2 regions of the Amycolatopsis ultiminotia genome follow, and region 2 is predicted to be linked to the other one. Evidence: riboswitches for the same ligand, from Rfam matches in the RefSeq annotation. Region 2 holds a riboswitch; the other holds the start of a gene.
The links. A riboswitch is a leader RNA that binds a small molecule or an ion and turns the genes downstream of it on or off. The one in region 2 is predicted to bind cobalamin.
Positions count from the first base shown of each region.

Region 1 (4,204 bases), on a different contig from region 2:
CAGGTACAGCAGCCGGTCGGCGTACTGGGCCACGCGCTCCATCCGGTGCTCGGCGACGACCACGGTGGTCCCCAGGTCGTGCACCAGCCGGGTGATCGCGGCCAGTACTTCCTCGGCCGCGGTGGGGTCGAGCGCCGACGTCGGTTCGTCGAGCACCAGCACGCTCGGATGCGCGGTGAGCACCGAGCCGATCGCCACCCGCTGCTGCTGCCCGCCGGACAACGTCCGCAATGGACGGTCGCGCAGCTCGGCGATGCCGAGCAGGTCGAGGGTTTCCTCGACCCGCCTGCGCATCACGTCCGGCGGCACGGCCAGCTGCTCCATCGCGTAGGCCAGTTCCTCCTCCACGGTGTCGGTGACGAACCCGGCCGGCGGGTCCTGTCCGACCACGCCGACGACCTCGGCCAGCTCGCGCGGCGGATGCTCCGCGGTGTCGAGCCCGGCCACCCGCACCCGGCCGGTGAGCCGTCCGCCGGTGAAGTGCGGGACGAGCCCGTTCATCGCGCCGAGCAGAGTCGACTTGCCGACCCCGGTGCGCCCGGCGACCAGGCACAGCTCGCCCTCCTCGACCTCGAAGCCGACATCGGTGAGCACCGGCCGGTGCGCCCCTTCGTAAGTGACGCCAACGTGCGAGAACTCGATCATCGGGCGACCTCCGAGACGAGCGCCGGACGCGGCGCGAGCCAGGCAGGCAGCACGCAGAGCAACACCGCCACCGCCGGCAGTACCGGCAGCTCGGGCCAGGTCGGCGGGGACGCCGGGGTCGCCAGCGTGACCGGATCGGCCACCAGCACGAGCACGCACCCGGCCACCCCGCACAATGCGACCAGCGTTTCCGGCAGCCGCCACGGATCGGGCCGGTAGGTCGTCCGGCGCACCTGCCTGCCGCCGAGCACGAATCCGGCGCCTGCCACGACCAGCCCGGCCAGCAGCATCGGCACCCCGAGCCAGGACGCCGAACCGTCCAGCACGCCGTACACCCCCACCGAAACCCCGACCAGCCCGGCGAGCACGCAGACCGCGATCAGCACCCGGACCCGCCGTCCGAGGTAACCGCGGCGGCCGTAGCCTCGCGAATCCATCGCCGCCGCCAGCTGCAGCGACCGGTCCATGGCGTCGGCAAGCACCGGCACGAAGATCCCCTTCACGAACCGCAGGCCGCGAGTCCGTCCGGCACGCAGCCGTCGAGCCCGCCGCACCCGCTGCACGCTCTCCACCAGCTGCGGTGCGACCGACAGCGCGACGGTGACCGCAGTGCCCACCTCGTACAACGCGCCCGGCACCGCCTTCAGCAAGCGTTTCGGGTTCGCCAGCGCGTTCGCGGCACCGACGCAGAGCACGATCGTGGCCAGCCGCAGGCCGTCGTAGCAGCCGCCGAGCAGTTCCTCGGCGGAGGTGGGACCGAGCAGTTCGATCCCGGCGGCCGCGGCGGGCAGCGGAATGGTGGGCAGGGTGAACAGCACGTGCCCACCGTCCTCGCCGCCGATCAGGATCCGGAACAGCACCCGGGACACCAGGATCACCGCGGCGACGAGTGCATACATCCGGAAGGCCAGCGCCCACGGCGCGTCGCCGCGGCGGGCCACCACCACGAGCCCGGCCACCGCGATCACCAGTAGCAGCAGGAGCGGGTTGGTGGTCCGGCTCGCGACGACTGCGAGCGCGAGCGCCCACACCCACCACGCGCCGGGATGCAGCGCACGGGGACTAGGCCGTGCCACGCCGGCGCCGGACCGCGGTGACCACCCCGGCCGCAGCGATCAGCACGACCACCACGATGCCGATCACCAGCCCCCACGGAAACCCGCTGTCCGAAGTAGCCGTTTGTGCCGCGGCGGGCGCGGGCGCGGGCGCGTTCGCCTTGCGCACCGGAGCCGTGCGCGGTGGCGGGTAGTCGGTGTAGGACTTGTCGATCGCGAAGGACCAACCCTCGAAACTGCCCGCAGGCGGCTGCCAGCTCTGCACACCGACCTGGCTGGCGGCCCACTTCCCGCCGTTCGTGGCGGTCCAGAAGCTCCAGGTGGCGTTTTCCGGCGGCATGTCGGTGCAGGACTGGTCGGCCGGTTTGCGCTCGATCCGGCAGATCAGCGACAGGCCGTACTTGCCGGTACCGGCCAGCTCGAGCCCGGCGTTCTGCAGGGCGGTGACCCCGTTTTCCTGCGGCCCCGGCGCGCAGCGGATGAGCGGATCGCCGCCGAGGCCCTGGAAGTCGACGACCACGGTGACCCCGTTGCCGTCCGGGCAGTACCCCTGGCTGCCCTTACCGGGCACGGTGGCCGAAGCCGTGCCTGCCCCGCTCAGCCCGGTGCCGATCAGAAGTGCGCACCCGGCGAGGACTCGCCCCCAGTGGCGCACGTGCAGGAACCGCATGTCTGATGAACCTCGCATCGATCGGACCACGACGGGCGATCCGGCTCACGGCCCGGAAGGGCCGCTCACGGTTGCGGGCCAGCGCCGGATTCGCACCGGCTTCCCCCGTTCGTGGCGTAGAACCTGTTGACGTTAACCCACCGCAGGTACCCATCGGAAGCGACGGCGGCCACACCTACACTTCCGGAGGTGGGACTCGGACAGCTGCGCGTCGGCCTCGTCGGAACCGGACCGTGGGCGACCACGGTGCATGCTCCCGGGCTGGCAGAGCACCCCGGCACCGTGCTCAGTGCGGTGTGGAGCCGCCGCCACGAAGCCGCCACGGCACTCGCTCAGGCCTACGACGCCGTCCCCGCCACCGACCTCGACGAGCTGTTCGAGCAGGTCGACGCGCTCGCCTTCGCGGTACCGCCCGCCGTGCAGGCGGAGATCGCGACCCGCGCCGCGGAGGCGGGCAAGCACCTGATCCTGGAGAAGCCGATCGCCGCCGACCTGGCCGGCGCACAGCGGCTGGCCGACGCGGTGACCGCCGCCGGGGTCGCCTCGCTCGTGATGCTCACCCTGCGGTTCGCCCAGCAGACCCGCGACTGGCTGGACGGCGTCACGCAGGCAGGCGGCTGGCGTGGTGGCGGCGCGCGGTGGCTGTCCGGCGCGCTGCTCAGCGGCCGGTACGCGACGTCGGCCTGGCGGCTGTCCGCCGAGGGTGGCGCGCTCGCGGACGTCGGACCGCATGCGTTCGACCTGCTCGACGCCGCACTCGGCCCGATCACCGAAGTCCTTGCGGCGCACCGTGCTGAAGACGACCTCTGGCAGGTGCTGCTCGCCCACAAGGGCGGCGCGAGCAGCACCGCGACGCTCACGCTGCGGTTGCCGGTGCAGCCGACAGTCGTGGAGGTCGCGGTGTACGGCGACCACGGCTACCGGACGTTGGGCCGCGCGGGTACTGCCGGCGACTCATACACCGCACTGCTGGATGATTTCGCGGCGATGGTCTCGAGTGGAATCACCACGCACCCGTGTGATGTGCACCGGGGTCTGCACCTGACCCGGATCATCGATCAAGCACGCGCGCTGGCCGGCTGACAAACCCGCATTCTCCCCTGTGGAGCAAGGGTTTTCCGCTCCACTATGGACTGCGCAAGCACGGAACTCCGTTTCGCGCCACCGGAAAAGTTCACCGCATAGTGCGGGGTCTGGACATGCCGGGGGGATCTTGTGCTGCGATGGTGATCTTGGGGGCGGGGAAGAAGCAGTTTCGGTGAGGGGTTCGAGAAGGGAAGCGCATGGGAGCCCTGCTGCGCGCCTTCTGGGGGATCATTCCGGCCACCGCGATCGCGCTGCCTTACGCGTTGCTCTGCTGGCCACTGCTCGCACTCCGGCGGCGCCGAAGAAGTGGCGCCAGCCTTGCCCACGCTTCCGCGACCGCAGGCGTCGACGTGCTGATCACGACGGTCGGCGGGCTGGTGCTGCTGCTGGTGACGATGCCGGTCGGCACGGCCGGCGGCAGCACACTCGACCTGGTTCCCGGCGCCGACCTCGGCACCGCGCTCTCCGGCGACGGTTCTCCCTGGCAAGTGATCGGCAACCTGCTCCTGCTGTGCCCGCTGGGTGCGCTGCTGCCACTGCGGGCGCGGCGGCTGCGCTCGGTCGGCCGGATCGCGCTGCTCGCACTCGCCGGTTCGGTGCTGGTGGAGGCGATCCAGCTGGTACTGCACAACGGCCGCGTCACCTCGACCGACGACGTCCTGCTCAACACCCTCGGCGCGGTACTCGGCGCAGCACTGACCCGCCCCGGCTGGCAACGCTTCGACCTGCCGGTACCGCCGATCCCGCA
Region 1 is NZ_BAAAZN010000010.1:123,820-128,023, reverse strand. It holds gene ABD793_RS23205 (ABC transporter ATP-binding protein) at 1-645, opposite strand, end outside; gene ABD793_RS23200 (CbiQ family ECF transporter T component) at 642-1,721, opposite strand; gene ABD793_RS23195 (hypothetical protein) at 1,708-2,370, opposite strand; cobalamin riboswitch at 2,388-2,526, opposite strand; gene ABD793_RS23190 (Gfo/Idh/MocA family protein) at 2,560-3,453, shown strand; gene ABD793_RS23185 (VanZ family protein) at 3,654-4,204, shown strand, end outside.
Region 1: another riboswitch for cobalamin. It lies ahead of ABD793_RS23195 (hypothetical protein); the one in region 2 lies ahead of ABD793_RS02270 (ABC transporter substrate-binding protein).

Region 2 (4,204 bases):
CCTGCTGGCGATCCCAGCGGTCGAGCCAGTACCGGGCCTGCCCTGCGGTCAGTTTCGTCGGCGGGGTCATCGGGACACCTTGTCGAATCGGGCCCAGTTCAGCGCGTTGGGCACTCCGGCGGGGATCGCCCGGTAGTCCGCGGGCGCGGCGTTGTTCCAGGAGGAGATGCCCCAGAACACGAAGCCGCCCCGGTCGTACAGGATTTCGTGCATCCGGTGGTAGAGCGCGGCCCGCCGCGCTTCGGAGGCAGTGGCCAGCGCCGTGGCGTACAGCTCGTCGAACTCCGGATCGCTCCAGTTGGTGCGGTTCTGCGGGGAACCGGTCAGCAGGCGGGAGGCGAAGTGGTTGGGGACGGGCAACGGTCCGGACTGGCCCATGGTCAGCTGCCCGGTTTTCAGCGCTTCGGAGTAGTAGGTGTCCCCGGATCCGACGCGCACCCGCACCGTGACACCGCTCTGCTTCGCCTGCTCCGCGAACAGGTTCGCCGCCTCCACGAACCCGGTTGCCGCGGGTGCGGTGAACAGGTCGATGGTCAGGTTGGGCACACCTGCCTTGCGCAGCAAGGCTTTCGCCGCATCCGGATCGAAGGTGTGCTGCGGCAGGTCGTCGGCGTGGTACTGGAATCCCTTGCCGAACACGTCGTTGGAGATCTGGCCGTCGCCCTGCAGTGCCACGGTGACCAGTTCCTGGCGGTCCACCATCCGCATCAGCGCACGCCGCACGTCGGCGTTGTCGAACGGGGGCCGGTCGGTTTTCATGGCGAAGTAGTAGATCCCGCTGTTCGGCGTCGCCTGGACGCGCAGGTTCCCCGCGCCGCGCGCCGTTTTCGCCGCGGTGGGGGTCAGCTCGTCCGCGAAATCGGCCTGCCCGCTGCGCACCGCGGACAGCCGGGCGTCGTTCTCCGCGCCGAGGATGCGCAACGTGGCGATCTTCGGCGCACCGTCCCAGTAACCGTCGTAGGAAGTGGCCACCATCTCCCGGCCCGGCCGGAACGACTCGAACCGGAACGGCCCGGTGCCGACCGGACGGCTCAGATCCTTGGTGCCGTTGCGGATGATCCGGGTGCCGTAAGCCGCGAGCGCGGTGCGGAACTCGAACGACGGCCGTTTCAACGCGATCTCCGCAGTCCGCTCGCCGATCTCACGGGACTGCCCGAGATCGACGAGGTCCAGCGTCGAGGCGGCGATGAACGGCTGCCGCCCGGCCGGACCGAGCACCCGGGACAGCGTGAAGAGCACGTCCGCGGCGGTGGCCTTGGTTCCGTCGTGCCACCGCGCGTCGCGCAGGGTGACCCGCCAGCGGGTGCCCTCGGCGTTCGGCTCGGCGGAGGCGGCGAGCCGAGGCACCGGCCGCATCGTGTCGTCGACCTCGAACAGCCCGTCGTACAAGGCTTTCAGCCGCACCTCGTCGATGAACAGGTGACTGGTGCCCGGGTCCAGGCTTTCGTCCGCGCCGGAGCCCTTGAACACCGCGGAGAAGGAGTCGATGCCGCTGCCGGCGGCCTGCGGACCGGCACAGGCACCCGTCAGCGTGCCCGCCGCCAGTCCGGTGCCCAGCAGGAAGCCGCGCCTGCTCAGCGCCCGTGTGCCGCCGGGGTTCGATGCCATCGCCGGACTCCCTCGCGCCGGGCCCGCACCAGGCACGAGAGCACAGGAGAAGCACCGCCCGCGGGCGGTACTCCGGCCCGTGCGCCACCCGCGTGGCACTGACCGATTATCCGATCCCGTGGAGGTATCTGGCTCCGGCCCGTGCAGCGGACCTCACAGTTGCGGGGCAGCCCCGGAATTCCACCGGTCTTCCCTCCACGTTCCCCGGTGATCCTAACCGGTGAGCACGCAGTCGCCGCACTTCGGGCCCGCGTGATCCGGTGCGGCGCGGTAGATCAGGCAGCAGCTGCGCCGGCGGAACCGGCCACCGGTGCGGGTCGCGGTGCCGGCCAGCGCCGGAAGTCGTTCCAGACCACCGAGAAGCTCCGTGATCGCGGCTGTCCACTCCGGACGCTGCGAGCGCAGCACGGTGGCCGCCCCGTTGAGCGCGGACGCGACGTTCCCGCGCCGGACGTTCTCGGCCAGTGAGAAACCGGCCACCGCGCGATCGAGCCGCGCCACCGGGCCCTGCAGGATCCGCTCGTCGAACGCGGCCACCACGGCCGGCGGACGGCCGATGGCGTTTTCCCGCAGGGACAACGGAACCGCACCACCCACGGTGGGCTGCCACCAGGCACCGGCGAAATCCGGGACGCGGCCGTGCCCCGCCGCGAGTGCGAGTGCGGGAGAGCAAAGCCGGGCCACCATCCCGAGATGCGCGACCGACGCGGCAACCCGCAGCTCCACCCGGCCGCCGCCGGCCGCGAGCACCTCCTGCACCCCGGCGACCCGCTGCCGCAGCACCGGACCGTCGTCGAGCACTTCCGCCAGCGGCCGCCACGGTTGCGCGGGCTCCGCACCCGGTGGATGCGAGTCGAGTGCGAAGAACGGCCCCAGCCCGGAAAGCAGGTTCACGCCGGTGCAGCGGCCTTCGCCGGGCGGCCGCCGTACAGCACCCGCTCGGCGAGCGGACCGAACACGAGCCCGATCGTGGCCCACAGGATCACCTGTGCCAGCACCGAATACAGCCGGAACTCGAAGAGCGTGTCCGCGGGGAACCCGGGATAGACTATCCGGCCCGCCGGATCCTTCAGCGGCAGCGGCGTTTCGGTGGCTTGTGCGCCGTACTCCGCGACATTGCCGGAAAGTTCGCCCAGCGCGGGCAGCAGTGCCAGCAGGATCGCCGACAGCACCACGAATCCGGCCCCGGCGGCGAGCGTCGCGTTCCAGTTGCCCAGTTTCCGCGCGAGCCGTCTGCCCGCCAGTACCGCGGCCACCAGGAACAGCACCGACGCGGCGACCACGAGGAGGTACAGCCCGGTGCGCGCACCGATCGTGCCGGGGTGGCCGATCGCGGGCGGATTGGCCGGATACTTCAGGAACGGCACCAGGTACAGGCTCAGGAATCCGGCGCCCGCCACCAGCAGCGCGAGCACGCGGGCGCGGACCCGGCCCACCCGGCCGAGCAGCACCGTGTACACCACGGTGCACAGTGCGCCCATCGCGACACCGAACAGCACCAGGCCGACGCCGATGCCGAGATTGCCCTGGACCGCCCGGCTGAACACCTCCGGGCCCTCGGAGTCGATCGGCAGCCCGGCGGCCTTGTCCAGCGCGGCCTGCGCTTCGTCGCGGCCGGCTTCGTAGTCGATGGCCGCCTGGATCTGCGGTTCGGCGAAGATCCGCGCGAAGACGAACGCGAGCAGCCCGCCGAGTGCGCCGGCGAGCAGCCCGCGCAGGATGAGTTTCTTCTCCATGTGCCGCGTCAGTGGCAGGGGAAGCCGAGGAAGTGCCTGGCGTCGTGCACGAACTCGTGCACGTGGGTGTCACTGCCGAACAGTGACACCGCGCCCTGGTCCACCCCGATGAAGTAGTAGAGCAGCAGCGCCGCCAGCACGGTCAGGCCGAGCCACAGCACGGCCTTCGAGACAGGCAGGACGACCGGGGTCGAGCGGTCGGCCGGAATACTGGTCATCGTGTTCTCCTTCGGGATGACGCGTCCCCTGCGGGTGGAACAAGCGACGGCCCCTCGACCTGACTCGCCCTCCGGGAAGGGCTCACAGTGGCGCGACCGTGCCGGTTTCCCACCGGCTTCGGGAAGCCGCCGCGCGTGCTGAACGCTACGACCGGCCACGTCGGCAGTCAATCGCCCGGCAGGTGGCCGACATCACCGGCCGCCGGCCCGACACCCGGCACGGCGAGACCCGGCGACCGCGCCCCGCACCGACCCGGCGACCGCCACGTCTCGACCCGGCGGCCACTGCGGTGACCGGACCGCACCACCGGCTCTGGCACCGGCCTGCCGGATCGCCCTGGTGCCGGCCCGCCGACTTGCCCGGGAGACCGGCACGGTGCGCGGTACGGGCATCGGCGCGGGGCCGTTCGGGCAAGGCGTCGCGGCGCCCGGCCCAGCACGTTGACACCGCCTTCGTCCGCGGTGCTACGCTCAATCCACTTTCACTAGTTAAGTAGGTAAATAGGGAGGTGCCGTTCATGGCCGAACCGACCGATCGCCGGATCGTCCGCCGGGTCACCGCCGGGGCCGCGCTCACCGCCACTGCGGCCATCGCGCTGGCGGGCACCGCTTTCGCCGCCGCGGATCCGGCAGCGGGCCGGG
Region 2 is NZ_BAAAZN010000001.1:493,510-497,713, reverse strand. It holds gene ABD793_RS02275 (class I SAM-dependent methyltransferase) at 1-70, opposite strand, end outside; gene ABD793_RS02270 (ABC transporter substrate-binding protein) at 67-1,608, opposite strand; cobalamin riboswitch at 1,712-1,852, opposite strand; gene ABD793_RS02265 ((2Fe-2S)-binding protein) at 1,822-2,502, opposite strand; gene ABD793_RS02260 (CbtA family protein) at 2,499-3,344, opposite strand; gene ABD793_RS02255 (CbtB domain-containing protein) at 3,353-3,562, opposite strand; cobalamin riboswitch at 3,594-3,708, opposite strand; gene ABD793_RS02250 (hypothetical protein) at 4,081-4,204, shown strand, end outside.